One region of the Lacrimispora sphenoides JCM 1415 genome, then DNA from elsewhere that is predicted to be linked to it. Evidence: riboswitches for the same ligand, from Rfam matches in the RefSeq annotation. Region 1 holds a riboswitch; each other region holds the start of a gene.
What was found. Region 1 has a riboswitch for thiamine pyrophosphate ahead of thiC (phosphomethylpyrimidine synthase ThiC). Riboswitches for the same ligand answer to the same signal wherever they lie in the genome.

Region 2: another riboswitch for thiamine pyrophosphate. It lies ahead of thiT (energy-coupled thiamine transporter ThiT); the one in region 1 lies ahead of thiC (phosphomethylpyrimidine synthase ThiC).
Region 3: another riboswitch for thiamine pyrophosphate. It lies ahead of BMX69_RS00765 (thiamine-binding protein); the one in region 1 lies ahead of thiC (phosphomethylpyrimidine synthase ThiC).

The regions. Positions count from the first base shown of each region.
Region 1 is NZ_LT630003.1:3,537,277-3,547,788, reverse strand. Features, by position in the region: gene BMX69_RS16100 (PTS sugar transporter subunit IIC) at 1-1,084, shown strand, start outside; gene BMX69_RS16095 (PTS sugar transporter subunit IIA) at 1,116-1,430, shown strand; gene thiD (bifunctional hydroxymethylpyrimidine kinase/phosphomethylpyrimidine kinase) at 1,524-2,324, opposite strand; gene thiE (thiamine phosphate synthase) at 2,321-2,962, opposite strand; gene thiM (hydroxyethylthiazole kinase) at 2,949-3,836, opposite strand; gene thiW (energy coupling factor transporter S component ThiW) at 3,849-4,403, opposite strand; gene thiC (phosphomethylpyrimidine synthase ThiC) at 4,461-5,768, opposite strand; TPP riboswitch at 5,870-5,976, opposite strand; gene trpA (tryptophan synthase subunit alpha) at 6,028-6,801, opposite strand; gene trpB (tryptophan synthase subunit beta) at 6,794-7,978, opposite strand; gene BMX69_RS16055 (phosphoribosylanthranilate isomerase) at 7,924-8,607, opposite strand; gene trpC (indole-3-glycerol phosphate synthase TrpC) at 8,604-9,398, opposite strand; gene trpD (anthranilate phosphoribosyltransferase) at 9,395-10,414, opposite strand; gene BMX69_RS16040 (anthranilate synthase component II) at 10,415-10,512, opposite strand, start outside.
Region 2 is NZ_LT630003.1:3,177,738-3,188,249, reverse strand. Features, by position in the region: gene BMX69_RS14415 (M20 family metallopeptidase) at 1-524, shown strand, start outside; gene BMX69_RS14410 (ABC transporter ATP-binding protein) at 538-1,551, shown strand; gene BMX69_RS14405 (ABC transporter ATP-binding protein) at 1,544-2,530, shown strand; gene BMX69_RS14400 (M20 family metallopeptidase) at 2,553-3,806, shown strand; gene BMX69_RS14395 (DUF1177 domain-containing protein) at 3,891-4,850, shown strand; gene BMX69_RS14390 (PucR family transcriptional regulator) at 4,854-6,485, opposite strand; gene BMX69_RS14385 (cyclodeaminase/cyclohydrolase family protein) at 6,649-7,278, shown strand; gene BMX69_RS14380 (bifunctional 5,10-methylenetetrahydrofolate dehydrogenase/5,10-methenyltetrahydrofolate cyclohydrolase) at 7,299-8,135, shown strand; gene thiT (energy-coupled thiamine transporter ThiT) at 8,197-8,868, opposite strand; TPP riboswitch at 8,895-8,993, opposite strand; gene BMX69_RS14370 (DMT family transporter) at 9,199-9,624, shown strand; gene BMX69_RS14365 (helix-hairpin-helix domain-containing protein) at 9,727-10,401, shown strand; gene BMX69_RS14360 (response regulator transcription factor) at 10,423-10,512, shown strand, end outside.
Region 3 is NZ_LT630003.1:186,540-197,051, reverse strand. Features, by position in the region: gene BMX69_RS00810 (NAD(P)H-dependent amine dehydrogenase family protein) at 1-170, opposite strand, end outside; gene BMX69_RS00805 (MerR family transcriptional regulator) at 278-1,132, opposite strand; gene BMX69_RS00800 (ChbG/HpnK family deacetylase) at 1,322-2,041, opposite strand; gene BMX69_RS00795 (family 4 glycosyl hydrolase) at 2,068-3,393, opposite strand; gene BMX69_RS00790 (PTS transporter subunit EIIC) at 3,397-5,010, opposite strand; gene BMX69_RS00785 (MurR/RpiR family transcriptional regulator) at 5,195-5,965, shown strand; gene BMX69_RS00780 (ABC transporter ATP-binding protein) at 6,045-6,788, opposite strand; gene BMX69_RS00775 (ABC transporter substrate-binding protein) at 6,858-7,868, opposite strand; gene BMX69_RS00770 (ABC transporter permease) at 7,891-8,652, opposite strand; gene BMX69_RS00765 (thiamine-binding protein) at 8,621-8,917, opposite strand; TPP riboswitch at 8,981-9,093, opposite strand; gene BMX69_RS00760 (transcriptional repressor) at 9,266-9,757, opposite strand; gene BMX69_RS00755 (FeoB-associated Cys-rich membrane protein) at 9,797-9,934, opposite strand; gene feoB (ferrous iron transport protein B) at 9,993-10,512, opposite strand, start outside.

The sequences.
Region 1 (10,512 bases):
ATATGAAAGCACCTTCAATATTATGGCTCTTATCGCTTCCATAGGCATTGCCTATACCTATGTAAAAAATGAGGGATATAACGGAATGCCGGCGGGGGTGATTTCCCTTTGTACTTATCTGCTGTTTCAGCCTTCCCAGGTAACCAACCAGGAGGGAGCTAACGTTGGCGTTATTTTTAAGACATGGACCGGCGGACAGGGAATGATCGGCGCTATCATGATCGGACTTATCGTAGGCTGGATCTATACCGTATTTTTAAAGAAAAACATTACCATTAAAATGCCGGATGGAGTACCAGACGGAGTTGCCACCTCTTTTACGGCCCTGATTCCGGGCGCGGTTGTTATTATCGCAGCCTCCATCATTTATGCGGTTGTTAAAAACATGTTTGCCACGACCCCAATGGAATGGATCTATAAAACCATTCAGATTCCGCTTCAGGGCCTGACCGATTCTTTTGGCGGAGTTGTTGCCATGGGATTTTTGATTCCGTTTTTCTGGTTCTTTGGAATTCATGGTTCAACCCTTGTTGGGGGAATCATGGGTCCCCTCCTTACGGCCAATACTGCCGCCAATCAGGCTATTCTTGACAGCGGACAGGAGCTTAATCTGGCAAATGGCGGACACATTGTTACCCAGCAGTTTCTGGATCAGTTTATGACGGTTACAGGGGCAGGGATTACCATTGGACTGGTAATCTATCTTACCTTTTTTGCCAAATCCAACCAGTGCAGGCAGGTGGGCAGGCTGGGAATCGGACCGGCATTCTTTAACATCAATGAGCCGGTGCTTTTTGGCACACCGGTGGTGTTAAACCCCATTATGGCGATCCCCTTCATGATCATGCCTGTTCTGTCCGGAACCATTCAGTATCTGGCAATTTATACAGGGCTTTGTCCCATGTATAAAGGGATTCTGGTGCCCTGGACCTGTCCTCCCATTATTTCAGGATTTTTGATCGGAGGCTGGAGGACGGCACTGCTTCAGGTGGGAATCCTGGCATTGTCATTCTTCGTGTACCTTCCATTTATCAGGGTTATCGACAAAATGTATGAGAAGCAGGAAAATCAGACCCAGGAATGATAATTACTGTACAGAGAGAAAAGGTGGAAAAATGCAGGAAATGGAACTTATTTGCTTTCAGCTGATCACTGCTGCCGGCGGAGCAAAATCAAACTATATCAAAGCAGTGCAAAAGGCAAAACAAGGAAACTATGAAGAAGCGGATCATCTGATCTTGGAAGGGGACGAAATGATGAAACAAGGCCATTTGCCTCATGCGGACTTAATTCAGAAAGAAGCGGCAGGAGAGGCAGTGTCTATGGGGCTTATTCTGACCCATGCAGAGGATCAGATGATGAGCGCTGAGATCTTTAAGGTCATGGCCGAAGAGATGATCGATCTTTACAGGAAACTGGAAAGCAAATAAAACGGGATTCTGCAATAGGAAATGAAAATACCGGTTATGGCGGGAGCATGTAATGCTTCCCGCCATAACCGGTAAAAAGCTTTTTGGGGATTATTAAGTTCTCCAACCGTGCCACAAAGGCCCTCGTCCTTTTCCCAGATTTAATCCGGCTTTTAATGCACCGGTTAGATAGGACTTTGCCATCCGGATGCTTTCTTCCAGCCCCATGCCTAAAGCCAGTCCGCAAGCAATGGCAGAAGACAGGGTACATCCGGTTCCATGGGTATTTGGATTGTCGATCCGTTCTCCTGGAAACCAGGTGACAGTTCCGTTGCAGCATAGAACATCATCGGCCCCCTGGGAATTATGGCCTCCTTTTAACAGGAACGATACCTGATAGATATGAAAGAGCTCCGCGGCGGCTTCTTCCATATCTTTTCTACTGTATATCTTGTGCCCTTTTGTAGATAAAAGTGCTTCTGCCTCCGGGATATTGGGGGTAACTAAAGTTGCTAAAGGAAACAGCTTGCTTGTTAAAGTCTTAACATCCTGTGGATTTAAAAGAGAATGTCCGCTGGTGGATACCATGACCGGGTCTACGACTACAGGAGAGCGGTTATATTTTTCCAGCTTTTCCGCAATGATTTCGATAGAACTGGAAGTCCCGGCCATGCCGATCTTTACTGCTTTTGGAGGAATGTCCGTAAATACGGCCTCCAGCTGGTTGGCAAGCATTTCCTGACTAACTGTTTCCGTCAGAAAAACCCCCGTAGTATTTTGAGCAACAAGGGCGGTGATAACGCTGGAGCCATAGACACCCAAAGCCGCAGCAGTCTTTAAATCCGCCTGTATTCCGGCGCCGCCGCTGGGATCGGTGCCTGCAATGGTGAGGAACGTAGGAAGAATCAGGCTCATGGGCTCACCACCTTTAAAAGCTGTTCTTTTAAGCGCTGGACGGCTGCGGTTATATCCTTTTGTCCGAAGATGCCGGAAACCACCGAAGCCCCGGCCACGCCTGTTCCTTTCAGGCTGGAAACATTTAAAACCGTAATTCCCCCGATGGCCGTTACAGGAATAGGAACGGAACGGCAGATCGCAGTCAGCTGCTCCAGGGTTAAGGGAACGGCATCTTTTTTTGTAGGGCTTGGGAAGATGGCTCCGGAGCCTATATAATCCGCCCCATCCATATATGCCTTTTTTGCCTGACTTACATTTTTAGCAGTAACGCCCAGAATGCGGTCCGGGCCGATTAGCCGGCGGACCTCCAAAGGAGATAAATCATCCTGTCCAACGTGTACGCCGTCTGCCCCGCACTTAAGGGCAATCTCCACATCATCGTTGATGATTAGCGGGATCCCATAATGCTTTGTAAGCTCACGGACAAGTAAGGCTTCTTCCAGGAAAGAACGTTTGTCCATAGACTTTTCTCGGAGCTGGAGTAGGGTCACTCCGGCACAAAGAGCTTCTTCAATCTGCTCTGTTAAGGTTTTTTCTCCTGTAAATGCCTGGTCTGTTACTGCATAGAGGAGAAGCATATCTCTATGAAACTTCAATATTTATTCCTCCTTTCAAGGTATCTTCATCCAAAAGGCTTACCTCATCGAGAAAGCAGCAGCGGAAGCTTCCGGTACCACTTAAGGTTTGTTCCGCTTTTTTTGCTGCCCGTTCCCCGCAGAGACCGGCAGCAGCCGTGGCAAGAGCGGCCGCCTCGAAAATGGCATGCTGGGATGGCGCGGGCCCTGTGGAGGCTATATAGGCGGCAATTATACCGTCCAGCATACAGCCGCTGCCCGTAATACGGGACATTTGGGGACAGCCATTTCTGATAAGCCAGGTTTCCTCCCCGTTTGAAGCGATATCAATGGCCCCTGTCATGACGGTCACAGACCCTGTTGCAGCACTTAGTGCCCTGGTTGCTACCGTAAGAGATTCCAGGGTATCCTCCCTGATCTCATCAGAAAAGGAAGCATCAACTCCCCGGGTGGGAGAAACAGAGTCGTTTCCGCTTCCTGCGTTCTTCCCGGTCAGTTCTTTTAACAGAATCCGAAGTTCCGATGCATTTCCCCTGATAACGGTAATCTTAACTTCTCTTAATAGGGAAAGAGCAGTTTCGGTCCGATATCGGGAAGCACCGATTCCCACCGGGTCAAAGATGACAGGGAGGCTACGCCGGTTTGCTTCCCGTCCGGCTTTTTCCATTGCCGCTTTTGTAGTCCCTCCCGGAGTCCCAATGTTCAAAAGAAGGCAGTCGGATAAGGCGGTTATTTCTGAAACCTCTTCCGGGTGGTCCGCCATAATGGGTGAGCCGCCGCAGGCTAATATGGTATTTGCCACGTCTCCGGCCGTAACATAATTGGTGATACAGTGGATGACGGGCCGTTTTTCCCTGACAAGTCCGGTCAGAGAATGGTTAATCTTTAGACTCATATCTGTTTCCCCCTATTCATTGATGAGCCGCTCAAAATAGGAAAAAAGACCAAGGCGGCGCAGCATTGCCAGTAAAATTGCAGCCAATAAGGTCCCTGCCAGAGTGCTCATAAGAAATGGAACTACAAAGAAGAAGACAGCTACCTCTTTTCCCATAAGGAAGATGGCTGCCGGATAGCAGAGCAGCCCTCCGATCAGCCCGGTTCCAACCACTTCTCCAAGATAAGCGGGCAAAAGCTTCCTGGTCTTTTGAAACAGATAGGCACCAAGAAACGCGCCGGCCATGCTTCCCGGAAAGGCAAGCAAGCTTCCGGTTCCCATGAGATTCCGTATGAAAGAAGTACAAAACGCCATGGAAACACCATAGACAGGCCCTAAGAATACCCCAGCCAGAACATTTGCCAGATGCTGCATCGGAAAGCATTTGGAAGCTCCAACCGGGATGGAAAAGCCGGAGAGCGCAACGGTTAGCGCTGTCAGCATTCCGCTGATCACCAGCTTTTTTACCCGTACTCTTGAATCGGCAGAAGAGTTGTTGCAAATTGTTGAAGATATTTGATCTTTCATGAAAGTTCCTCCTGTTTATGTAATTTTAACCTAACAAGTTGGGGCGCTGATTGCGTATTATTCATCAAAAATATCGACGATCTCTCCATCTAAAATCCGGTTCATATTCTTCATGGCGCAGAAATTGCCGCACATGGAGCAGGTGTCTTCTTTTTCCGGTTTTGACGCGGCCCGGTAGCGTCTGGCCTTTTCCGGGTCAATGGCAAGCTGGAACATGGTTTCCCAATCCAGCCGTTTCCTGGCATCGCTCATCTTATGATCCCATTCCTTAGCACCCTTAATGCCTTTTGCAATGTCAGCCGCATGAGCAGCAATCCGGGCTGCAATGATTCCTTCCTTCACATCTGATTCATCTGGCAGTCTCAAATGCTCCGCAGGAGTCACGTAGCAGAGAAACGCTGCTCCGGCAGCAGCTGCCACCGCTCCACCGATTGCTGCGGTAATATGGTCATATCCCGGTGCAATATCGGTGACAAGAGGTCCCAGAACATAAAAGGGTGCTCCTTTGCAGATCGTCTGCTGGATTTTCATATTGGCTGCAATCTGATCAAGGGGCATATGGCCGGGGCCTTCTATAATGATCTGTACATTCTTTTCCCAGGCCCTTCTTGTCAGCTCTCCAAGTGTCACCAGTTCCTCCACCTGGGAAATATCAGATGCATCCTCTATACAGCCCGGCCGGCAGGCATCTCCAAGGCTTAAGGTCACGTCATGTTTCTGACAGATTTCCAGTATGCGGTCATAATGCTCGTAAAAGGGATTCTCCTCTCCGGTCATTTCCATCCAGGCAAAGATAATAGACCCTCCTCTTGAAACAATGTTAGTCAGCCGCTTTGCTTCCTTGAATCTTCTGGCGGTCAGTTTGTTGATCCCAACGTGAATGGTCATGAAATCCACCCCGTCTTCCGCGTGCATTTCCACGATTTTTATCCATTCCCCGGCGGTGATTTCCCGAAGGGGTTTGTGATAATAAACCACAGCATCGTAAATAGGAACCGTACCAATCATAGCCGGACATTCTCCCGTCAGCTTCTTTCGGAATTTCCGGGTATCTCCAAAGGAACTTAAATCCATAATGGACTCTGCCCCCATGAGAACTGCGTCCTTTACTTTTTGAAGCTCCATGTCCAGATCATTCAAATCTCTTGATGTTCCAAGATTCACATTGATCTTTGTTCTCAGCATGGAGCCGATCCCGCTGGGTTTTAAGCAGCTGTGGTTCTTATTTGCCGGAATGGCGACTTTTCCTTCCGCTACCAGTTCCCGCAGCTTTTCTGGCTCCCATTGTTCGTGTTCAGCTACTGTCATCAGTTCCTTTGTCAGAATGCCTTTTCTTGCAGCATCCATTTGTGTGGTGTAATTCATGTTTGTTCCTCCTTTTTCTTGCGAAGGTAGGGATTGTAAGGGCTTTTCGGTAAAAAACAAGAAAAAGAGCCCATACCAACAGGTATAGGCTCGGAAATATGCAATCATCCCATATGAATCCCTACGTTGGCATTACCCAAATCAGGTTATAAAGGTCGAAGTTGATTACTTCCTCTCAGCCCGCCTACGAGCTCCCTCTTGTGGCACTAGTGTAGCATTCCCCCTCCGGCTTGTCAAGGGAAACATCCCTTACCAGCCCTCAGCCGGAAATGGAGGACTTCATTTCCCTTACGTAGTCGCAGACAGGCCCTACGCAGTCTTTTCCATATTTTGCGGCAATTTTTACAATGACGCTGCCCACAATGACGCCGTCCGCATGTTTGCTCATTTCCCTTGCCTGCTCCTTGGTGGAGATTCCAAAGCCGATGGCGCAGGGAATCTCTTTTACCTCCTTTACAAAGGAAATCATTTCGCCAATGTTGGTATTGATTTCCGATCTCACCCCGGTCACGCCCATGGAGGAAACGCAGTAGATAAATCCTTCCGATCCAGCTGCAATGGTCCGTATACGCTCCCTGGAAGTGGGGGCGATGAGGGAAATCAGTTCGACTCCGTATTTCTTGCAGTAGGGCAGCAATTCCTCCCTCTCTTCAAAAGGCATATCCGGCACGATCAGGGCATCAATGCCGCACTTAGCCGCATTTTTTAAAAACCGTTCGCTTCCATACACAAAAACCGGATTAATATAAGTCATAAAAGCCAGAGGAACATCGGTTTTTTGGCGTATCCGTTTTACGGATTTGAAAAGCTTATCCGTGGTAGTTCCTGACGCCAAAGCCCGCATATCGGCTTCCTGGATCACGATCCCCTCTGCGATTGGGTCAGAAAATGGGATTCCAAGCTCGATCAAATCCGCTCCGGCCTCGGCCATGGCAGGAACCAGCTCTTCGGTGGTGGCAAGGTCGGGATCTCCTGCCGTAATAAATGGGATGAATGCCTTTCCTCTGGAAAATACTTCGCTTATTCTACTCATAGATTTCAACCCCCTTGTAGCGGGCAATGGCTGCCACATCCTTGTCGCCCCGCCCTGATAGATTAATGACAATGACCTCATCGTTTCCCATGGAAGGAGCGATCTTTCTGGCATAGGCTACGGCATGGGCACTTTCTATTGCCGGAATGATCCCTTCCTGACGGGATAAGTATTCAAAGGCTTCCAAGGCCTCCTGATCCGTAATGGAGACGTAGCTGGCTCTTCCTGAGTCATGAAGGGCCGCATGCTCCGGCCCGATGCCAGGATAATCAAGTCCTGCGGAAATGGAGAAAACAGGGGCGATCTGGCCGTACTCATCCTGGCAGAAATAGGACTTCATGCCATGGAAGATTCCAAGAGAGCCGGTGGAAATCGTGGCCGCGTGCTTTCCTGTTTCAATGCCGTGCCCGGCGGCCTCGCAGCCCACCAGCTTTACGGAAGTCTCGTTTACAAATTCATGGAAGATTCCCATGGCATTGCTTCCGCCTCCCACACAGGCGATCACCATATCAGGAAGCTTACCCTCTGCTTCCATAAGCTGAGAGCGGACCTCTTTTCCGATGATGCTCTGAAAATCCCTGACAATGGTCGGAAAAGGGTGAGGGCCCATGACAGAGCCTAAGACATAATGGGTATCTGCCACCCGGTTGGTCCATTCTCTCATGGTCTCATTGACCGCATCCTTTAAGGTCTGGGTGCCGCTTGTGACAGCGTGAACCTTTGTGCCCAAAAGCTCCATGCGGAATACGTTTAAGGCCTGACGGTCCGTATCTTCTTTGCCCATGAAAACTTCACATTCCATTCCCATAAGAGCGGCGGCGGTAGCGGTAGCAACGCCATGCTGTCCGGCCCCTGTTTCAGCGATGACCCGGGTCTTTCCCATCTTCTTTGCAAGAAGGACCTGGCCCAGAGCATTGTTGATCTTATGGGAGCCGGTGTGGTTTAAATCCTCCCTCTTTAAATATATTTTCGCGCCACCTAAATCCTCTGTCATCCGCGCCGCATAGTAGAGCAGAGAGGGCCTTCCGGTATATTTTTTGTGGAGGTCAGAAAGCTCTGCTAAAAACTCCTGGTCATGGCTGTACTTTTCATAAGCTTCTTCCAGTTCATTCACTGCGTTCATCAGTGTTTCGGGGACAAATTGTCCGCCGTGCTGTCCAAATTTTCCTTTTGACATGGCTGTTCACTCCTTACTATTTGTATGATCTCTTTTATTTTTTGCGGGTCTTTTTTGCCCTCTGTTTCCACGGAACTGCTTAGATCCAGGCAAAAGGCCTTTGTTTTCATGGCCTGCCTGACGTTTGAGGAGTCTATGCCTCCTGCCAGGAACCAGGGCTTTTTTATGTCCGGTATCATGGACCAGTCAAAGGTTTTCCCGCTGCCGCCGTAAAGTCCTTTGGTATAAGTATCAAAAAGCAGGAAATCCGCAGGAAGGTTTTCAGCCTTCTTCATATCTACTGACTGCCGGACCCGTATGGCCTTCATGACAGGAAAGCCGGGGGCCAGGTAGCTTTTTAATTCCATCATATAATCCCGGTCCTCATCACCGTGAAGCTGGATCAGGTCAATGATTCCATTCCCGGTAAGGGACAGGATATCGTCTATGGGGTGGTTTACGAAAACGCCCACTGCAGGTATCTCCGGCAGCAGCAGCTCTCTAAGTTCCTGTGCCTTCGGCCCTGTAATCCGGCGCTTTCCAGGGGCGAATACAAAGCCTGCATAATCCGGCTTCCAGGTATTCACTGCCAGGATATCCTCCCTTCGGGTCAGTCCGCATATTTTGATCTTTTTTCCTTTGAAGTTCATTGCGCCGCCCTCTTAAAACCGCTTATGATTTTCTTTTTGTCAGGGGAACGCATCAGGCTTTCCCCGATCAAAACGGCATTTACCCCGGCTTCTGACAGGAATTTGATGTCTGTTTCTGTTTTGATTCCGCTTTCTGCCACGAAGAGCACATCAGGGGGGACCAGCCTCCTTAAGCGGAGGGAATTATTAAAATCCACCTCAAAGGTTTTTAAATTCCGGTTATTTACTCCGATGATCCTGGCTCCCGCTGAAAGGGCGGAGTGGATCTCCTCCTCGTCGTGGGCCTCGACCAGTGCGCTTAAGCCAAGGTCTTGGCATAGCCTTAGATTTTCTTTCAGGGCGTTTGTATCCAGAAGGGCACAGATGAGGAGAACCGCACAAGCGCCTATGGCCTTTGCCTCGTAAATCTGATAAGGGTCCACCGTAAAATCTTTTCTCAGAAGGGGAATTTGCACCTCATGGCTGATTTCTGTCAGGTAGTCGTTGCTCCCGAGAAAGTATTCCGGTTCCGTGAGAACGGATATGGCATCCGCCCCTGCAGTTTCGTAATCCCTTGCGATCTCCACATAGGGGAACTCGGGGGCTATGAGGCCCTTGGAAGGAGAGGCGCGTTTTATCTCACAGATAAATGAAATGCCTGGGGAGGAGAGACTTCGTTCAAAGGAAAGATTATTTCCCTTCGTTTTTTCCAAGGCTTCAAATGCCAGGTTTTCCATGGCCTTCATAGGGATTTTTTCTTTTGTTGCGGCCACCCGTTTTCTGGAGGCAGCAGCCAGTTTGTCAAGTATCATAAAACCACCTCATTGGTCTTTTTTATAAACTCCTCAAGCTTTATGGCGGCTTTTCCCGAATCAATGAGATGGGCCGCTTTTTTGATGCACTGGGAAATCGTGCAGTCATCGATTCCCAGGTACAGGCTTAAAGCAGAGTTTAGGATGACGATATCCCGCTTTGGCCCGCGGAGCTTTCCGTTTAAGATATCCCTGGTGATCTGGGCATTTTCTGCAGGTGTGCCGCCCACCAGCTCTGGAAGAATGCAGCGGTTTAAGGAAAACTGCTCCGGTGTGATCTCATAGGGCGTCAGTTCTCCGAAACGGATCTCGCATACGTGACTGGGACCGGTGACCGTGGCTTCATCAAGCCCGTCATCTCCGCAGACCACCAGTCCCCGCTTGACTCCCAGGTTGCTTAATACCTGGGCCAGGGGTTCTACCAGCTTCCGGTCATAGACCCCTAAAAGCTGCATGGTGGCTCCGGCCGGATTGGAGAGAGGGCCTAAGATATTAAAGATGGTCCGCACTCCAAGCTCTTTCCGCACAGGTCCGGCGTATTTCATAGAGGAATGGTATGCCTGGGCAAAGAGGAAACACATGCCCGTTTCCTTTAATAGGATCCCCGACTGCTCCGCTGTAAGATTTAAATTCACACCAAGGTGCTCCAACACATCGGCAGCCCCGCTTTTGCTGGAAACGCTGCGGTTGCCGTGCTTTGCCACCGGAACTCCTCCTGCGGCCACCACAAACGCGCTGGATGTGGAAATGTTAAAGGTCCCTGCCTCGTCGCCGCCGGTTCCAACGATATCAATGACCGGAAAGTCCGGTTCCAGCCTTAATGCCTTTTCCCGCATGACCGTGGCACAGGCAGTGATCTCGTCAATGGTCTCACCCTTCATCCGAAGACCTGTTAAAAATGCTGCCATCTGGGCTGGGGTGGTTTCCCCGCTCATGATCTCATTCATGACCTCTTTTGCTGCTTCAAAGCTTAAATCCTGCCCTGATATTACTTCATGGATTGCCTGCTGAATCATCTAATCTGCCTCCTTTATATGAATGGATAAAAAATTCTTAAGTATGGTCATTCCATCTGGGGTCAGGATGGATTCCGGATGGAACTGAAGCCCGTAAA
Region 2 (10,512 bases), 360 kb from region 1:
TTACAAACGGAGGAAAGGTTCCTATCCATATTCCTGATTTTTGCCAGGCAAAATTTACGGTCAGGTCTTTTGACAAGAGATTTAAAGAACAGATATTGAAGGAATTTCTGGAGGCAGGACAGTCCCTTGGGACTATGACAGGGACCAGGTTCCGGTATGAATGGGATGGATATACCTATGAAGATATCCGCAATAACAGCCAGCTTGAAAAGCTTCTTTTAAGAAACTTAGAAGACCTTGGAGAAAAGGTAATGCCAAGGAGAAAAGAACTTGGAATCGGCTGTACCGATGTGGGGAATCTCACTCATGTCATTCCAGGCCTCCAGTCCTATATCCAGGTGGTTCCCGGCTTAAGGGGCCATACGAAGGAATTTGAGGAGGCCTGCGGAAGTATGTCCGGCAGAAGGGCAGTGTTGGTGGGAGCCAAAGCCATGGCTTTTACTGCGGCGGATCTTCTGTCCTCACCTGAAGCAATGGAAAAGGTAAAGCAAAGCTTTGCGGAAATGAAGAAAAAATATGAGTAAAGGAGGTGCTGCTGTGGGAGAAGTATTATTAACAGTGAATGACTTAAAAACATATTTTTATACGGCAAGCGGCGTGAGCAAAGCAGTCGATGGAGTGAGCTTTCACATAAACCGGGGAGAAATCATGGGAATTGTGGGAGAGTCAGGGTCAGGAAAAAGCGTTGCCTCCTCCTCGATCATCCGGCTGCTGCCGGCCAGAACCGGAAAAATTGTAAGCGGCAGCATAGACTTTGACGGAACAGATGTATTGAAGCTGGGAAAAAGGGAGCTTTTGTCCTTCCGGGGTCGGGACGTTTCCATGATCTTTCAAAATCCCATGACTTCCCTTTCACCGGTATTTAAGGTAGGCCATCAGATGGTGGAAATGATCTGCGCCCATCACAAGGTCAGCAGGCAGGAGGCTTACCGCATGGGAGAAGAAGCTTTAAGAAAGGTGGGAATACCGGATGCCGGGCGGCGGATGGATTCCTATCCCTATGAATTATCAGGCGGCATGTGCCAGCGGGTAATCATAGCAATGTCCCTGTGCAGCAATCCGAAACTGATCATTGCGGATGAGCCCACGACAGCCCTGGATGTGACGGTTCAGGCACAGGTGCTGGAGCTGTTAAAGGATATGCGGGAGAAAAACGGGATGGCAATCCTGCTGATTACCCATAATCTTGGCGTGGTATGGCAGATGTGTGACAGCGTCATGGTGATGTATGCGGGAAAGACCGTTGAGTATACGTCCTGTAAGGAATTGCATCACAATCCCCTTCATCCTTACACCTGGGGACTGTTGGATTCCATGCCGAAGCTGAGCAGCAATTCCGGGGAAGAGCTGGCAACGATCCAGGGAACCCCGCCGGATTTAAGATTGACGGGAACCTGCTGTAATTTTTCCAACCGTTGCCCATATGCAGAGGAACTGTGCAGAAACCAGGTGCCTGACTTAAAGGAGCTTGAGCCGGGGCATTTCGTTGCCTGTCACAGGCAAAGGAAGGAAAGCCGTCTTTTTCGGGGAGGTGTGAAACAACATGAGTGAGAAAAAGGTGATTTTACAAGTGAAAGGATTGTCTAAGGATTTCCAGATAAAAGGAAAGAATCTGGGGAGCAAAAAAGCGGTTCTTCATGCGCTGCAGGAAATCGACTTAGAAATTCATGAGGGAGAGGTGCTTGGTGTCATAGGAGAATCAGGGTGCGGGAAATCCACCCTTGGAAGGTGCCTGGTAGGCTTACATAAACCGACAGAAGGGGAAATCCTGTTTGAAGGAAAAAGCATATTGGGAGTCAGAGCAAAAGATAAGCTGGAAATGTGCAGGAACATTCAAATGATATTCCAGGATCCCTATTCTTCTCTGGATCCCAGGCATACTGCGGCTGATTCTGTTTCCGAACCCATGGTGGTTCATAAAACCGTAAAGGGCAGGGCAGCGATGGAGCAAAGGGTTTTGGAGCTTTTGAAACAGGTAGGGCTGGATGTGCAGCATATGAACCGGTATCCCCATGAGTTTTCAGGCGGGCAGAGGCAGCGTCTGAACGTGGCCCGTGCCATATCCATAAATCCCAGGATGATCATCTGTGATGAGCCGGTATCGGCTCTTGATGTATCCATTCAGGCCCAGGTAATCAATCTTTTAAAGAAGCTTCAAAAGGAATACAATCTTACTTATGTGTTCATATCCCATGATTTAAGCGTTGTAAAATATGTCAGCGACAGAATCGTGATCATGTATCTTGGGCGGATCGTGGAAATCTGCAACGGAGGAGATATCTATAAAAATCCCCTTCATCCGTATACCCAGGCGCTGTTATCGGCGATTCCTCCGGAATGCCCTGATGAGGAAAAAAAGCGGATCGTACTTCAGGGAGAGGTTCCAAGCCCCATTGGAGAACGAAAGGGCTGCCCCCTGGCTGGACGGTGCCCTCAGTGCATGGAACGGTGCAAAAACGAAATGCCGAGGCTGAAACAACAGGGAGAAGAGGGACATCAGGTGGCCTGCTTCCTATACGAAAAAAAGTAAACCGGAAACGGAGGATTATGGGATGACAAAAAAGAAACTTCTGCACTATGTGGATGAGCATAGGGAAGAATTAATACAGCTTGTATCGGAACTGATTCAGATAAAAAGCGAAAATCCTACGGGCACCCAGAGAGGTGTGATTGATTATGTGGAAACATTTCTTGGGGAAGCAGGGATTGAGTTTAAAGAAACCGGCTGCAATCCGGATTATCCCTGCATTGTAGCAGGGATCGGAAGTGAAACAGGATTTTCCATGATTATAAACGGTCATGTGGATGTGGTGCCGGCCGGTGATTTGAGCCAGTGGGATTTTGATCCCTTTTCCGGTGAGATCACAGAGACCCAGATCTTAGGCAGAGGGACCTCTGATATGAAGGCAGGCGTTGCAGGCGTTTTATTTGCCCTTTCCCTTTTGAAAAGAGAGCATGTTCCGTTAAACGGGAACATCAGGCTCCACATAGTTTCCGATGAGGAAAGCGGAGGGCAGTTCGGAACCCAGTGGCTGTGTGCCAATGGCTATGCGGACCATGCCGATGCCTGTCTGGTGGCGGAGCCAACATCTATGAATACCATTGAGATCGGACAAAAGGGAGGTCTTCTTCTGACCTTGAAGGCCTTTGGGAAATCGGCCCATGGAAGTCTTGGAAATTTTAAGGGAGAGAATGCTATTTTGAAATTATCCAGGGTTCTTCCCCATATCTCCATGCTCACGGAAATAAAGGGCCATTTTACAGACAGGCAGCAAAAGCCATTAAAGGACTCCCAGATGCTGGCGGAGAAAGAAAATAATATTCCCGGACTAGGAAGGGCCATTGATCATGTGACCACAAATGTAGGCCTTATAAAAGGAGGAACCAGGCACAATATGGTTCCTGATTATTGTGAGGCAATTGTTGATGTGCGGCTGCCCATCGGAGTCCGCAAAGAAGAGATTGAAGAGGTATTAGAGCAGATCATGGAGGCCAGCGGAGCAGAGGGGGTGGAGTATGAGCTTCATTATAAGAGCGAAGCCAACTTCACCGACCATGAAGCCCCCATTGTCCTGGCATTTAAGAAAAATACAGAAGAATTATTGGGAAGAGAGGTCATACCTGCCTACCAGTGGGCATCAAGTGATGCCAGGGATTACCGGCTGCTTGGAATCCCCACCATCCAGTTCGGCCCTTCCAATACGGTTGGGATTCATTCCTATAATGAAACGGTCCAGATCCAGGACGTGGTCACGGCTGCCAAAACTTATATAGGTGCTATTTGTGATCTTATGGAGGTTTTGTAAAACACCCCGCAGGCAGTCACCAAGGTCAGGCCGCCTGGCGCCTGACCGCTGCTTTCGCGAGAATAAATTTTTGGAGGATTCGCAATGTTGATGAAACAATTGATAGAGGTACATGACCTGCTTGACAGCAGCTATGCAAACGGAAAGGGGGCAATGGAGTATTTAAAAACCATCAGGCCGGATGCTGACGTGGAAGTATATACCTTGGAGGGACAAAAGGGAAAAACCGATATGATTAAGGTAAGGATTCCCGGAGCGAAAGGAAAGGCAAAAGGTTTAGATGCCCCGACCATCGGCCTGCTTGGAAGATTGGGAGGCCTGGGAGCCAGACCGGAGAGAATTGGTTTTGTCTCTGACGGGGATGGGGCCCTTATCGCCTTATCCTTAGCGGCGAAACTGCTGGACATGCAGAACAAGGGGGACTATCTGGATGGCGATGTTTTTATATCCACCCATATCTGCCCGGATGCGCCCACCAGAGAGCACAAGCCGGTTCCGTTTATGGATTCCCCGGTGAATATGGCGCAGGTGAATCAGGAAGAGGTAACAGTGGAGCTGGATGCCATTTTATCCGTAGATACCACAAAGGGAAACAGGATCATCAACAACAGAGGCTTTGCCGTTTCTCCTACTGTAAAGGAAGGATACATATTGCGGGTTTCCGAGAGCATTTTGGATCTGATGCAGACAACAACAGGAAAACTGCCTTATGTATACGCCCTTTCCCAGCAGGATATCACGCCTTATGGAAACGGACTGTATCACTTAAACAGCATTCTTCAGCCAGCAACCGCCACAAAAGCACCCGTGATCGGAGTTGCCATAACAACGGAGGCGCCGGTCGCAGGATGCGCAACCGGTGCAACCCATATCACGGATTGTGAAGAGGCGGCAAGGTTCATGCTGGAGGTTGCTAAGGCTTACGGCAGGGGAGAATGCAGTTTCTATGATGAAATGGAGTTTGAGAGGATCCAGTATTTGTATGGAACCATGGGACATTTTCAAACCCTGGGAACGGGAAACGAATGTGACGACGACGCTTAGGATTTAAGTGTTTTTTAACAGCTCCCAGGCGCAGATTCCCAAATACAGACGGAAGATGTCCTCAATGGCAGTGATATCGCTGCACAGAAGCTTTTTGATGGTGGATAGCCGGGCGGTCAGGGTATTCCTGTGGATGAAAAGCTTCTGAGCGGTTTCAGTTAAATTCATAGAGTTTTCCAAATATGCCTTAAGGGTCACAAGAAGCTCGCTTTTATTCTCGGAATCATAGATAGCAAGGCTGCTGACGGTATCTTCATATATTTTTTCTCTTTCATAAGTGGTCAGCTGGTTTAGAAGATGAAAAGCAAATTGCCTGGTATAAGAATGAATGTGGGTGGTTTGGCGGTCGGAGGTCTGCAGGTGCAATGTCTGCAGGCTTTCTTCATATGCCTTTGCGACGGAAGTGCAGGTAGTATGGCAGCGGCTGATCCCAAGTCTGAAAAAGGTTTGATAATCCTTTAAATAATCCGACAGCTGCAGGGCAGCCTGGTTGGACAGTGAGACCGCCTCCACATTAGGTTTTTGTTTCGGATACAGGAGAAAAATAACAATACGGTTTTCGTTGTGGCATAAGAAGTATTTATGGCCCAAATGGATCAGTCCCTGGTTTGCGGCATTGTAGAGGCTGCGGAAAAGCTTGCTTTCTTTTGACTGGCATTCCAGGGTGATGCATACCTTTTTTAAGTCGTTTGGAAAGGAATAGGCATCGCAGATCACCCGTATTTCCTCAATGGATTTATTTTTAATGTCCGAAAGCATATAGAAAAAAGAATCATAGTAATTTTCCTGGGAAAAGGCTCTGTTTTGAATCTGAATGGAGGTAAGTTCCAGCGCGAGTACGGAGAATATCTGCTTAAGGACTTCCATGATGGTGGTGTCGATCTCTTTTTTGGTGATATCAATACATAAGTAATGCTTGTTGTCGGGAAGCAGAAAGGTATGAAAGGTAAGGAGTGTGTCATTGCAGTAAAAGTTACGTTTTCTGACGAGCTCTTTTGGTGTTTTCTCCGGCAGGGAATGGAACGGCTGGATCTGCAATTTGTGAATTCTGGAAAAATCCCCGTATTCTTTGGGCGGAATGCGGTAATAGATGGGGAAATCAGTAGTTGTGGTTATCATTGTCATGGAATTGGTATAATTAGATATCCGCTCAAGCATTTTCATGATTCCTTCTCTGTTAAAAAAGGATTCATGAAATTTTTCCGCCTCGCTGAGGATGAATTGCTGCCTTAAAATTTTCTGCTCAATAAGATTTTCGTTTATTATATTTATAATGTTTGTATAACCATGATAAAAAGGCACCGAAACAAGCGCAAGTCCATACTTGGCGGCCTCTTCGATCATGGAGTCGGGAATCCTGTCAAAAAAACGTTTCACTTTAATGCAGAATGCGGTACAGTCAATGGCATGGAGGTCCGCAATTATTTTTTTCTGGATTTCAAAATCATTATAAAAAATGTAACCCGTTGTAAGAACGATTTCATTCTTTTTTATCCACTTTACACCGTCAGGATTATCAAGCACGCTGATGCCGGTGATGGTTTTATGAAGAGCTTCATCTTCTCCAATGAATTCCAGATTATCTATGGGGGTTTCATATATAAACCATCCAAGGGTCAAGGGAGGATATTTCATTTCATGCTCCTTTTCATTCAAAAACAAAGATTAACCAGGGACTTAATTATTTTTGACAATCTTAGCATTGACTGTTTCACTTGACAAGTTAAACTTGTTTTTTTATAGAAAGCCTTATATAATAATGGAAAATAAAATGCGGTTGGAAAGGCGGATCAATATTATGATACAGGACTTTACAATTCACACATTCCTTGAAAAACTATCCTCAAAAAGCCCAACGCCGGGCGGTGGCGGAGCAGCAGGTCTTGGCGGTGCCATGGGAGCGGCTTTGGGAGAGATGGTGGTAAACTTAACTCTTGGCAAGAAGCGGTATGCCGATGTAGAAGAAGAAATGCAGTCAATCCTTGAAAAGCTGGAAGTTTTAAAAAGCGAATTTTTAAGGCTTGCGGATGAAGACGAAGTTGTATTTGTTCCTTTGGCGGCTGCATACGGCCTTCCCTCCGGCACGGAGGAAGAAAAACTCCATAAGGCGGAAATCTTAGAAACCCACCTTCTTGCAGCCACTCTGGTTCCTCTCATGGTCATGGAGCGTTCCATGGAAACTCTTGATATCATGGAGTTCCTGGCAGAAAAGGGAAGTCGTCTGGCTGTCAGTGACGTAGGCGTGGGAGTTCAGTTTATCCGTTCCGCACTGCTGGGAGCCAAGATGAATGTTTCCATCAATACAAAGTCCATGAAGGATCGGGAAAAGGCCGGACAGCTTCAGGTTCAGGCGGATCACCTGGCAGAAGAAGGAATCAGAAAGGCAGATGCCATCTATGTGAAGGTGGAAGCTGCGTTAAAGGCATAATAAGGAGGAGGAAAACAGACGTGATAACCTTAAAGGGTGCAGCCGTATCTGCAAAAATAAAGGAACAGGTAGAAACGCTTTTGATTGATTTAAAGGGAAAAACGCCAAAGCTTGCCATTGTGCGGGTAGGAGAACGGCCGGATGACTTATCCTACGAGCGGGGAGCTTTAAAGAAGATGGAAAGCTTCGGCCTTATAGGGGAAAGCTTTGCATTTCCCCAGGACATCACTGATGAAGCATTTAAAGAAGAATTCGCAAAGATCAATGAGAACCCGGACATCGATGGCATCCTTCTCCTTCGTCCCCTGCCAAAGCAGATAAAGGAAAAGGATATTGAGCATATGATTGACCCGGGAAAAGATTTGGATGGCATATCACCAGAAAATATCGCCAGGGTATTTGCCGGGGACGATACCGGATTTGCACCCTGTACGGCGGAAGCGGTGGTGGAAGTCCTAAAAGCCAATGATATTGCCCTGACAGGAAAAAGAGTAGCCATCGTGGGCAGAAGTATGGTAGTTGGCCGCCCCTTATCCATGCTGATGCTGAAAGAGAACGCTACGGTTACCATCTGCCACACCCGTACGGAAGATTTAAAGGAAACCTGTAAAAATGCTCAGATCCTTGTGGCTGCTGCCGGACGTGCAAGGATGGTGGATGCATCTTTTGTAGGTACGGATGCCATAGTGGTTGATGTGGGAATCAATGTGGACGAAGACGGAAAGCTCTGCGGAGATGTGGATTTTGATTCTTTAGAAGGAACTGCCTCCATGGCAACTCCTGTACCAGGAGGTGTAGGAGCGGTGACAACGGCTGTGCTGGCCAGGCATCTGGTGTTGGCTGCCCTTAAAAAATAAAACTCTTTTTTATTGAAAAAATAAAACAGAGGCGCTGCAGAAAAAGCAGTGCCTCTGTTTTTTATCCGTTTAATGCCTGCCGCTTCACCTGTCCGATAGCTCCCAGTACTGGTGGGAAATACAGGATTAATACGGTTAACACCAACTCTGGCAGGATATAAGTGGCATTATAACCCAGAGTATAAACCAATGGGGGTATGCCCTCCGGTGTATAGGATGCAAAGAATATATAACCGGAGATAACATGGAATAAGTACCGACCTGTAACTCCCACAATATATCCGGCTACAAGGCCGTGCTTTTTATTACTGAACAGACCGGAAAGCCCCAAAGCACCGAATGCCAAGGGATAGTCAAGAAGAACCTGGATCGGAGCGAATATATAGGGGTTCGTGATAAACTGTAAAATTCCGTAGGCTACACCGGTCGTGATCCCGGCCTTTACACCGTAAACATAACCGATGAGGCAGATGAACATCATGGAAAACAGAGTGACGGAGCCGCCAAAAGGAAGGGAGGCTACTTTGATAAAGGAAGTTACCGTTGCAAGCGCCATTGCGCCTGCGCAGTAAACCAGCTGGCGGGTCTGCAGCTTTTGAGATTTAGAAGACGATCTGCCAAGAAGATGCAGGGCAAAAAAGATTGCAGCAAATAGAACGATCACCAGCAAGTATCCTGCCGGCTTTAATAAATACTCTTCACTTTCTGCAGAGTAAGTTAGAAAAAATGACATAAAAAATCCTCCTTTGTGTGCGCAGGAGGGGACTACTATTGCTTCCTTACGCCGGCATTATCCGGTTCAAGTAGTGAGGGTTTGGTTTCTACCAATCTCAGCCAATGGCTCCCCTAGCGTGTGTAATTTATACAATTTTGCTGTGAGTATAGCGCAAATACACAGGCTTGTCAAGCCTTATCAAGTCATGTTTTTGCATGTCTGATCCATAACCAAATTGTAAATTCAGTATAAAAATGCAAATTAAGCACAACCTAGTAAAAGCAGTAAAGTTGAAATAAGATCCGCTTGATTTATTATTAACAAATTGGAGATACGGAGGTTGTTTTAATGACAGGCTTTATTATTGCTCTTATATCCGGAGCGCTTATGAGCATACAGGGAGTTTTTAATACGGGAGTGACAAAGCAGACCAGCATGTGGGTTTCTACAGGCTGGGTACAACTGACTGCATTTTTGACCTGCCTCATTCTGTGGTATTTTTCCGGAAGGGAGAACATTACCGGTCTATTTGACGTACAGCCAAAGTACTTATTGATTGGCGGCGTTTTGGGTGCATTCATTACCTATACCGTAGTAAGGAGTATGGGAACCCTGGGGCCGGCCAAAGCGGCTCTGATTATTGTAATTTCCCAGTTCATTGTTGCCTACGCCATCGAGTTGTTTGGCTTGTTCGGTGTTGAAAAGGTAGGATTTGAATGGAAGAAGCTGATCGGCGCGGTTGTTGCCATTATCGGAATCATGATATTTAATTAATTTGGAAATAGTGCTTGTATTTACTTATTTCTTTAGGTAGAATAGTAACATAGGCTGAAGATGGTATCCTTTTTTGGAGATTTTTGTAAGAGGAGGGATATCATGGATTACAAGAAAGTTAAAATCATCCTTATCGCCCTGTGTGTCTTAGGGGCGGGTGTATGTTACGGCTTGAGCAGAAGCCAGGAGGTTCGCAGGCCAGGGATTTCTCTGTCAGAGGAATCGGCTTTATCTTCCGGGGAAACGGTTACCGGAATTGGAGCAGGTGATGGCCCGGCGGCTTTAACGGCAGAAGAGACCAGCTTAGGAAGTGCAGGAGAGGAATCAGCCCTGCCTTTCTATATACATATCTGCGGAGAAGTTGTTTCTCCCGGTGTTTATGAGCTTAAAGAAGGAAGCCGGGTTTTTCAGGCAATCGAGAAAGCAGGCGGAGTCACAAACCAGGCTGCGGCAGAATATTTAAATATGGCGGAGCAGGTCAAGGACGGCATGAAGATCGTGGTCCCTGGCAAGGAAGAGGTGGAAGCGGCAAAGGCCAGGGGAGAGATATCCTTACAGGCAGAGGCTTCATCTAACGTACAAAAAAACAAGGTAAATTTAAATACAGCCACCAAAGAGGAACTGATGACCCTTCGGGGAATCGGAGAAGCCAAGGCAGCTGATATCCTTAAGTATCGGGATAGCCACGGCGGATTTCAAAAGATCGAGGATATCATGAAGATATCCGGCATCAAAGATGCGGCGTTTCAAAAAATAAAAGATGATATAACGGTTTGAAATAGAGGATAGAGGTGTAGTATGGCAAGCGTTTTAGTAGTTGATGATGAAAAACTCATCGTAAAAGGAATGAGATTCAGTCTGGAACAGGACGGTATGGAAGTGGACTGT
Region 3 (10,512 bases), 1.9 Mb from region 1:
ATTTTAAATCCAAGGCCGGCAAATTCACCTACATCCATGCCTACCACATCAGGGTTCACATCAATGGCGCCTACAATTTCCGCGCCCTTTTCATATAAATATCTTAGAATATACTTTGCCATTTTTCCGCAGCCATACTGTACCACACGGATTTTTTCATTATTCATCATCGTCGTCATCCTTTCTATATAAGAACCTGTTATGGAGCCAAGCTCCTGATGCATTTATTATAAAGGTTATAGATGGTATCAGGTCAATGGAGCAAAATCACCAAATATCAGGACATACGGACCGGTACCTGCAGACGCAGGAACATGCCCCTTTCCTTATAGTCAAGAGGCATCTCAACAATGACTTCGCAGATGTAATCTCCGATAACCGTATAGTGATTCTCTTCTATGGTCGCCAGCAGACGGTCAATGTATTCTTTTTCTTTGGAAAATCGGTCGCAGTATATGCAAAGATAGGAATTGGCCGGTATGACGGTAATCAGTTCTTCCTCAACGTATTCCTGGTCCACGAACACGAACACCTGGGTGGAATACAGGTTTCGCTTCATAAAATTCTCCCGCTTTAATATGGTCCCTGCATTGGCAAAGTAAAACGGAGATATCTTACGGGCTCCCATATCCTCCTTTAAGCTGCGTAATAGACGTTCGTATTCATCGATTTCATAGTCATAAAAATTAGTTTTCGTCTCTTTTATATACATCCGGCGTTTTGGTATGTACTCCATAACAATGGCTCCATCGGGAGGAGCCGCTTCATAGCGGTCATAGCTGTCAAGAGTCCGTTCTATGGCACGCTTTTGAAGATTAAGTTCCACAATCTTCTGGTCAATGGCATCCCGGTTCTCCCTGAGAAGCTGTTTTACCCGCCCCATATCCCACTTTTTCATGTGAACCCGGATCTCCTTTAAGGGCATCCCTAAGGCTTTCATGTACCGGATCATGTCAAGCTGGGCGCTTTGGCGAATGTCATAGTAGCGGTATCCGGTGTTCTCATCCCTGTTTACGGGGGAAAACAGCCCTTCCCGGTCGTAAAGTCTTAAGGTCTGCTCTGATATGTGATTGATTTTAGCCATTTCTCCGATCGTCATTTTTTTAACATCAAAATTTGTCAATTTTATCATATTCATCAATCTCCGCAGTCAATCATGGTAGTTTCTCTCTTTATTATACAAAATTAACCTGATACTTACAATAAGGTTTTTGATATTTCCTTCACATAGTTTCAAATAAACTGTGCGGGCTAAAAATAGCCCGCACAGTTTATTTTTAATTCTTATCGTTAAACAAATATCTGAAAATACCCTTTCCTATCACAACTGACTGTAATTGATCAATTGGACCGAATATTTTTGTAGCATGTCTTTTGTTTTATTGCTAACCAGAAAATCCAGTTCTGCAAGGCGCTGTAAATTGTAAGTGGAGGATTGAAGCAGGTAAGAGTCCACATAGGCCGGGTGGCTCATCAGCTCCACATATGGCCTGGAAGAGATATCGTCCATATGATCGTATACATAAGACAGCCCCGGTTCCCCGTGGTACGTGCGGAATTGTATAAAATCCACGTGGGGAAAACCTGTTATATCGTGGTTTCTCAGCGGCAGCCGGTATTTTTCAGCGAGTGTCCTGGCGGCGGCAGCCATAACAGGATTGCTGTCCGTTGTAAATAGGTGGGAGTCCAGATGAGTCGGGTTTTTACCCATTACCTCCACAAACCGTTGGTATTGAGCCTCTAGTTCTGCCAGGATATCTTCCGGAAGATACTTGTGGGAGGAGGATAGATTTCGTGGTTTAATAAAAGACCCGTCCTCTCCGGTCAGGCTGCTTCCTTTGGTAAGAGGCTGCCCAAGGGCGATGTTTAAATGCAGACCAACTCCCAGTGAGGGGCATTCTTTTGACAGGTCAGCAGCGTGCTGGAAGCCTGGAGTATTGGTTAAAAGTGTAGTGGATGTAAGTACCCCTTGCAGATGAGCATCTATAATCCCATAATTGACAGCCCGGCAATAACCGAAGTCATCTGCATTTATTATCATTTTGCACATAGATACAATCCTTTCTGTCAGGTCAGTTTGGGCCAATAGCCTTTGTTTTCTTCAATCAGGCGGTCCAGGATCTTTCTCGCTTTCTTGGCGTCTGTAACGGTACGGTTTAACGTCAGCGCCTGCAATGCTTTTGTGTAACTGCCTTCAAAATAAGCTTCGCAGGTCAGGCGTTCGTAGGCATACTGGTTTTCCAGCAACGCTTTATAAAAAACAGAGACAGGTCCGGTGTGGAATGGCTTAGGTCCGCGGCTGCCCAGCAGGCAGGTTACTTCCACGACTGCATCATCCGGAAGGTTCTCGATGATTCCTTCATTTTTAACCATAATAATATAGTACGCATTTTTATTTAAGTAAATAGCTTCCGCTATGGAAAGGATCATATCACCGTGAGCTTCATTTTTTACTACATGGATTCCATCCAGACTGTTTTGACTGACTGCGCGGCGGCATTCGGAAAACACCTGTTTTTCACGGCCATCCATGACTTCGTTTGCTCTGGTATAATCCGGGTTTAATTTGGAAGCCTTGTACTCGGGATAGATATAGTATTGGAGGTAAGTGGAAGGCACATACTCATCAAAATCATGTACCATATCCTGTACCAGTGCATAAGTATCCAGCCAGGAAGGGTCGCGCTCAGCGGCATCGGCAGGCAGAAATCCCTTATCCTTTATCCGCTCCTTTAGAAGGGGAAGCAAATCCTGGCCATTCTGGTTGTAAAGATGGGTAAACCATCCAAAATGATTGAGCCCGAAATAGGTGGGTTCCAGGGATTCGGCCGGTACATCGAGCAGCTTGGCGAAAGAATTAATCAGGTTGATCGGCTGGTCACAGATATTGAGAATCCTTTTGTCATCAGGAAACTCCCGCTGCAGGCCGTAGGCTACAATAGCGGCAGGATTTGTATAATTCAGGATCCAGGCATTTTTACTGTGTTTGCGCACATCCTTTACAATTTCAATCATGTCTTTTAAGGAACGGATCCCGTAGGCAAAACCTCCGGGCCCGCAGGTTTCCTGACCGAGCACTCCGTATTCCATGGGGATTTTTTCATCTTTTTCCCGCATAGGATATCCACCTGTACGGATCTGAACCATAACAAAATCCACAGAATCGTAGGCTGCGTCTTTGCTTGTTGTGTAAGTGACTTTTACTTCAGGAGCGTGCAGGCGGAATAGCAACTGCGCATATTCTCCAATAGGAGCCTGACGTTCTGCGTTACTATCAAAAAGTACCAGCTCTGTGACCGGGAGAGTATTCATGTGGCGGATAAATGCATTCAATATTCCGGGGGTCCATGTGGAACCGCCTCCCACGATCGTAATCTTTAACTTATGTTCCATTTTTTAATCCTTTCCTGTATGCTTCGCGTGATACAATGCTTTCACATCTCTTGCAATGCTTTCAACTTTCAATCCGTAGATGACCTGTATTTGATTGGCAGAAGGACAGACAATGCCTGATGCGCCGGTCGATTTTAAATTGTGCTCCTGAACCAGAGACATATCCTTGATGGTAACACGCAGTCTGGTAAAGCAGTTGTTGATTTCACCGATGTTCTCTCTGCCGCCCAAGTATTCCAGGATCTGTTCCGCCATCTTTGTGCCGCTTCCGGAATTCACAAGTGCCGTTTCCCCGTCTTCTGCATCAGCCCCTTCATTTCTTCCGGGGGTTGAAATATTGAACTTTTGGATCAGGTAGGTAAAGCCGTAGTAGTAGATAACCGCCATACCGATGCCGATCAGTACCACAAGGTACCACTTACTCTGTGCTCCCCGGAAAATACCGAAAATCGTAAAATCAATCAGTCCTGCCTGTACGCCCCCCACGCTGCAATGGAGCAAAGCGGCCGCCATATAGCCGATTCCTGTCATGAATACATGGAACAGGAAAAGCACCGGTGAGATAAACATAAAGGAAAATTCCAGCGGCTCTGTAACACCTGTAAGGATTGAAGCGGTAACACTTGCGGAGAGCAGTGCCTTGACTCTTTTTTTGTTTTGATCATCTGCAGACCGGTACATTGCAAAGGCAGCAGCCGGAAGGCCGAAGATAACAATAAGGGAGTGCCCCTGGCCTACGTAGCGGGCGCCCATCTGGAATACATCATTTGGAACCTGGCTGTTTGATGCAATGGCAGTATTAAAGATATTTAACGCGCCCATGACAGTCTGGCCATCTATGGTTGCTGTTCCGCCTACCGGTGTAAAGCGTACCACCTGGTTTAGAATATGATGAAGGCCGGTAGGGATCAAAAGCCTGTTGGCAGCACCGTATACAAAAGGCCCGAATACACCAATGGAGTTGATCCAGTTGCCAATCAGTCCGATGAATGTGTTAAAGAACGGCCAGATGAAGTAAGATGCGATTCCTGCCAGTGGGATGGTGATAATGGTAATCAGCGGGACAAAGCGTTTTCCGCCGAAAAAATTAACGGCGCTTGGAAGTGTGATGGTGTAGAACCGGTTATGTAAAGCGTTTACAAGAAGTCCTACCAAAATGCCTCCGAATACATTCATGCGGAGTGTGAAATATCCCAGCATGGTCTCATACTTCGCATTTACAATGGTTGCATCCACCTGTGACATCCCCTGCTCCATAAGCTTGCTGATGCTGGTGGATTCAGCGGTAATACCTTTCAGTCCCAGAATGTAATTTAACGTGTAATGGAATACAAGGAAGCCCAGGACAGCGGAAAATGCCGCGGTCGGTTTTTCATCCTTTGCCATGCCTATAGCGATAGACATACAGAAAAACAAAGGCAGGTTTCCGAATACCAGTCCAGCCAGCTTTCGGATAAAGCCAATAAAATTCTGGACGTAAACAAGATTTGCAAAAGTTTCCCCTACAATTGCGCTGTTTTGCATTGCTGCCGCAAGACCGCTGAATATACCGGCGACTGCTATGGTAGAAATGGGCAGAAGCAGCGATTTTCCAAATTTTTGCCAAAACTCTTTCATTTAAGATCCTCCATCTCCTTAAAGTTATGATTTCAATACCGGTATGAAATTATAACTTTATAATAATGGATTGATTTTAATTTACAAGTGTTTGGAAGTATATTATTATTTATATACAAAAGGTATCAATAAACACAAAATGTGTAATATTTCACATCAAGAATAGGGCTCCGGAGGGTGAAAGATGAATTTTTTTGACCAGCTGTCAAACAGGGGAATAAAGCTGAATCCTACAGAAGAAAGAATTGTCAATTATTTACTGGAACATTACGGTATATTGCAAGATTTAAAGATCGCAAAGGTGGCGGAAGAGTTATATCTGTCGCCAAACTCCATTGTTAGACTTTGTAAAAAACTGGGCTATCACGGGTTCAGTGAGTTGAAATACCAGATCATACATGAACGGAGACAGTATGGAATAGAGGCCGCTGAGCAGCAGACCACTGTTATGGACAGCTTAAAACAGACACTGGCCATTAATTCACGGCAGAACATTGAGAAAACGGCAAGGCTGATTTATGAAAGCCGCCAGGTGATATTTTTTGCACTGGGCCTTTCCAGGATCGTAGCTTTGGATCTGGCAAAAAAACTTGAGCATCTGAATAAGATCATTATTGTCCCTGATGACCGTGATAACTGTATCTTGTATGCCAATAACCTGGCACCAGGACAGATCGCTTTTTTCATCAGTTATTCTGGAAGTACCGATATCATATGCAAGCTTTCCTACATTGCCCAGACCAGGGGAGTTCCTATCGTTACCCTTACAGGAATGAGTCAGAACCCGATTTCCGGCAGCAGTGTGGTTAGCCTGTATGCCTATTTTAGAAAAATGAATTACAGAGATGCCGATATTACATCAAGAATTGGTTTTTATCTGGTGACGGAATTGATTCTGGAAGAATATATGAAGCTTTTTCGTTTGGAACAGCAGTCAGAGGATGAAATTAATTAAGAAATCGTGCTTAAAACAGATATTCTCAATAAGGTTTTAATTTTAAAAAAACAGCGGGCTTTAAAAAAGCCCGCTGCAATCATATCCCTTCCAAATGCTTTAAAATCTCCCTCTTATATTCCAGAAATTCCTTTGAAATATTAAAATCCTTATCTCGCGGTTTTGGTTCCTTTATGATGATTTCCTTTGTAATCCTGCCGGGAGATCCGGTCAGCATACAGATGCGGTCTGATAAAAGAATGGCTTCGTCAATATCATGGGTGATAAAAAGGGTGGAAAGATGAATGTCATCCATTACCTTCAAATACCATTCATGCACCCCCCGCTTGGTCATCATGTCAAGAGCGGAAAAAGGTTCATCAAGAAGAGCGATGCGGTTGGAGAACAGATACGTCCTTAAAAGAGCTGCCCTCTGCCTCATACCGCCGGATAACTGGGAAGGGTACTGTTTCTCCGTCCCTTCCAGCCCAAACTGTTTAAAATATTCTCCTGCCTTTTTTCTGGCCTCTGTTTTCTTCATGCCCTTAATTAAAAGGGGTAGGGCCACATTGTCCACGATGGTGCGGTATGGCAGCAAAAGATCCTTTTGCAGCATATAACTGACAGACCCCGGCTTTCCGGTAATTTCTTCTTCATTCAGATATACATGTCCCTCATCCGGCAGAGAAAGGCCTGCAATGATATGAAACAGTGTAGTCTTTCCTCCTCCGCTGACTCCAAGAAGAGATACCAGCTCCCCTTCCTTAAGCTCTAAGGATACGCCTTTTAAGACCGTCTTTTCATCAAAGGATTTTGTAATGCCTTCCACCTTTAAGTGAGTCATGGTTTCCTCCTTTATGTTTGCAGGCTTTCCTGCCTCCGGCGAATGCTGCAAAGATCAAATCCTCTTAACTTACTGAGGCAGATAATCATTTGAAAACCCGGCATTTTCTGGAATCTCAGGATCGGAAAGGCCATTCTCATTCAGCCAGCCATAAAACCTGTTCCACCGTTCCGGATCTATAGATCCCCACGCTTTCCCATCTGCCTGATATTTATCCGCCAGGTATTTCTGACTTTCCATTACCAGCTTTTCATCAAGCTCCGGCGCCGCCTTAAGTAAGATACGGGCTGCCTCCTCCGGGTCTTTTCCTGCCTCCTCATATCCTTTGCTCACAGCCCTTAAAAAGGCTCTGGCTGTCTCAGGCTCCTGCTTTAAGAAATCATTTCCCGCAATAATGACCGGCGTGTAATAATCAAACACTGGGTTCAAATCTGCAAATGCAAAATAATCCGTATCAAGACCTTCCACTTCCATTTTGACACCAGCCCATGCATAAAAGATCCAGATGGCATCTACTGATTTTGATTTTAATGCGGAAACCTCATCCGTAACAGTACTGGGAATCAGCTGCACTTTTGAAAAGTCTCCTCCACCTTCTTCTACCACGTCTTTTACCATGGCCTTTTCCACCGGAATATCCCAGGTGGCATATTTCTTTCCTTCCATTCCCTTTGGAGATGCCATCCCCTCGCCTTTTCTGGAAATAATACCGGAGGTGTTATGCTGGATGACCGCTGCTACTGCCGTTATGGGAAGGGCATTTTCCCCTGCAAGAGCCGGTGCCATGGAGTCCTGAAAGGACATTCCGAACTGGGCTTTTCCTGAGGCTACCAGAACTGCCGCCCCATCCTCAGGAGGCTGAACGATTTCTACCTCAAGCCCTTCGGCTTTGAAATATCCCTTTTCCTCAGCCACATAAAGTCCGGTATGATTGGTATTGGGAGTCCAGTCCAGGACAAATGTCACTTTTTTTAAATCCGATGAATTCGTATTTGCTGCCTGTTTCCCGGTTCCCCCGCAGGCAGTGAGAATTGCGGCAGCCGCTGCCGCCATTAAGATTACCAAACCTGATTTTTTCATATATTCCTCCAATTGTATCATATCACTGATTATCCCATGGCATGCATTTCTTAGAAAGCACGTCCACCCCTTTCATAAGAAGTAGGCTGATGGCCGATATGAGAAAAATGACCGCAAACATCTTATCAAAGGCAAAGGATTTTTTCACCCGGGTCATGTATACCCCCAGTCCGCCAAAGCCTCCCAGCCATTCGGAGATGACCGCTCCGACCACGGCATAGGAAACCGAGATGCGAAGACTTGCAAAAAACTGTCCCATAGCTCCGGGAAGCTTAATATAACGAAATATTTTTACTCTTCCGGCTCCCATGGATTTTAAAAGATTCACCGCATCCGGATTCACTGATTTAAAACCGGAAAGCATGCCCACGGTAATGGGAAAGAAGGTAGTTAAGACAATGAGGATCACCTTAGGAGCCATTCCGTAGCCAAACCACAATACCAGTAGAGGGGCAATGGCAACCGTGGGAACGGTCTGTGTCAGAACGATCAGCGGATAAAAAGCCCGGTAAAGTCCTTCAAAATGATCCATGATCACAGCGATCACAAAACCGGTTGCCACCCCCAGGAAAAGCCCGGTAAACGCCTCGGCAAGGGTGATTCCCGCATTGACTGCCAGTACCGGGAATTCCTTGGCGAATGCCCTTCCGACACTGACGGGCGAAGGGAGCAGAAAGCGGTCCACAAGACCGAATGAACTGATCCCCTGCCACAATACCAGAAGCCCAATAACCGCAGAGCTGGACCAAAGCTTACTTGTGATGCTTTGTGACTTTCTTTTCAATGGTAAGTACCTCCCCTTCCGGCCGGTAGGTGACTTTGATATAAGCGGCAACAGAGGGAGCACCTGCTCTTATGGCAATGTGCTGGCATTCCTTAACAATGTCCATCAGTTCATCATAATCCCCTTCAATGGCGGTTTCAAAAGGCCCCACATAATAGTTCAGTCCTGTGCTCTTAATATAATCGATCACCTGGTCAACAATACGGATCAGTTCCTCATCATTCTTTGCCTCAGGCAATGTCTGGATCGCTACGCTTGCATTCATGTCTTCTCTCTCCTTTTATCATTAATAGAAATCAAAAACCCGCCCGGATATCCGGGCGGGTGAACAGGCTTAGCCTGAAAGCTTCCTACGCTGGCATTATCCAGATCAGGTTACAGGGTTTAAAGCAATGCTGCCTTATCTCAGCCGGATTTTCTCCAGCACCCCTTTTAATTTTCATTGCAAGTATACAACGGTACGGTCAGAAAGTCAAGTAACCCCAATGCTTTAATGCCAGGGCCCCGATCACCGGATCGTACATTATTCGTGCATAACTTAAATTCTGATCCTCTATTCATAGGTTTCTAAACCTGTTCCTTTAGTTGGTTATCGTCAACTTCATATCAGATATCAGATGCAGTCAGCGTTTTCACAATCACAAGGTCTGACAATGATGGAGGATATTTTCTGACCGTCCAGGTATCCGCAGGCGGCAAGGCCGGCCTGAACCACTGAGTTCCAGTTCTTTGCAGAAAGCTGATAGGTGGTCTCATCGTCTAAAACTACTGTACATGCCTCCTCCATGGGGCAGGTTTCCGAATAAACCACCTTATACATGTTCTTTCGGCTGATGGCTCCGATCTCCTCCAGGATATTGACCATCCGGTAGACGGTCGCAGCGCCGATTGTCTCATCAACGCCTGATGCCTTATAATAAATCTCCTTGCAGCTGGAGCATTCATGCTCCAATATGATATCTAACAGCGTACTGCGCTGCTTTGTGATTCTGCAGCCCTTTTCCTTCAGCTTTTCTATGATCAGCTCTTTCTGCATTCTGGTCCTGTGATAGCTTCTGGAATCAGGCGTTTTTCTTTTTTCATTGATGTTCGTTAATTTCTCCATTTGCGCGCCTCCGCTTAATTCTTCCAGCTGCCGCCGTTCTTAATGGCAATGGCCTCCGCAGTGTTTACAATCTCCGCCGCACTGAATGGATTTTCCGTTCTTTTTGTCATTGACCATGCTTCTTACTGCCAATGACACCAGCCCGGCAACAACGATAAAAACAACCAGTGTTCCCATAAAGTACCTCCTTATAGTTCGAGCCTGCAGATTAGGTGCAGGCTCTCATGGGGCAAGCCTATTTCGCTCCTGCCACTTTGTTTAAATGAATGTTTGATACCTTTTGTTCTTTTGACGGCCTTACCAGCAGGTAAATAAATCCTGCGATCAGGGCAAAGGCAACGATAGTAAAGATTCCAAAAGTTCCTGTGTAAATCAGGGACCCGATCTGGAAAACGCACAGGGATACGACATAAGCCAGAAGTGACTGATATCCGACAGCAAACCAGAACCATCTGATATTGTTCATCTCTCTTTTGATGGCTCCCATAGCAGCAAAGCACGGGGCACAAAGTAGATTGAATATCAGGAAGGAATATGCTGCCAAAGGAGTCATGCTGCTTGCAAGCGTTCCCCAGATTTCAGATCCGTCTTCTGCAACTTCCGCAAAACCGAACAGGATACCGAACGTGCCTACTACGTTTTCTTTTGCAATCAGTCCGGTAATGGCTGCAACCGCAGATTTCCAGTCACCCCAGCCAAGAGGTGCGAAGATCCAGCTAATTGTTCCTCCAACTGCCGCAAGAATGCTGTGATCA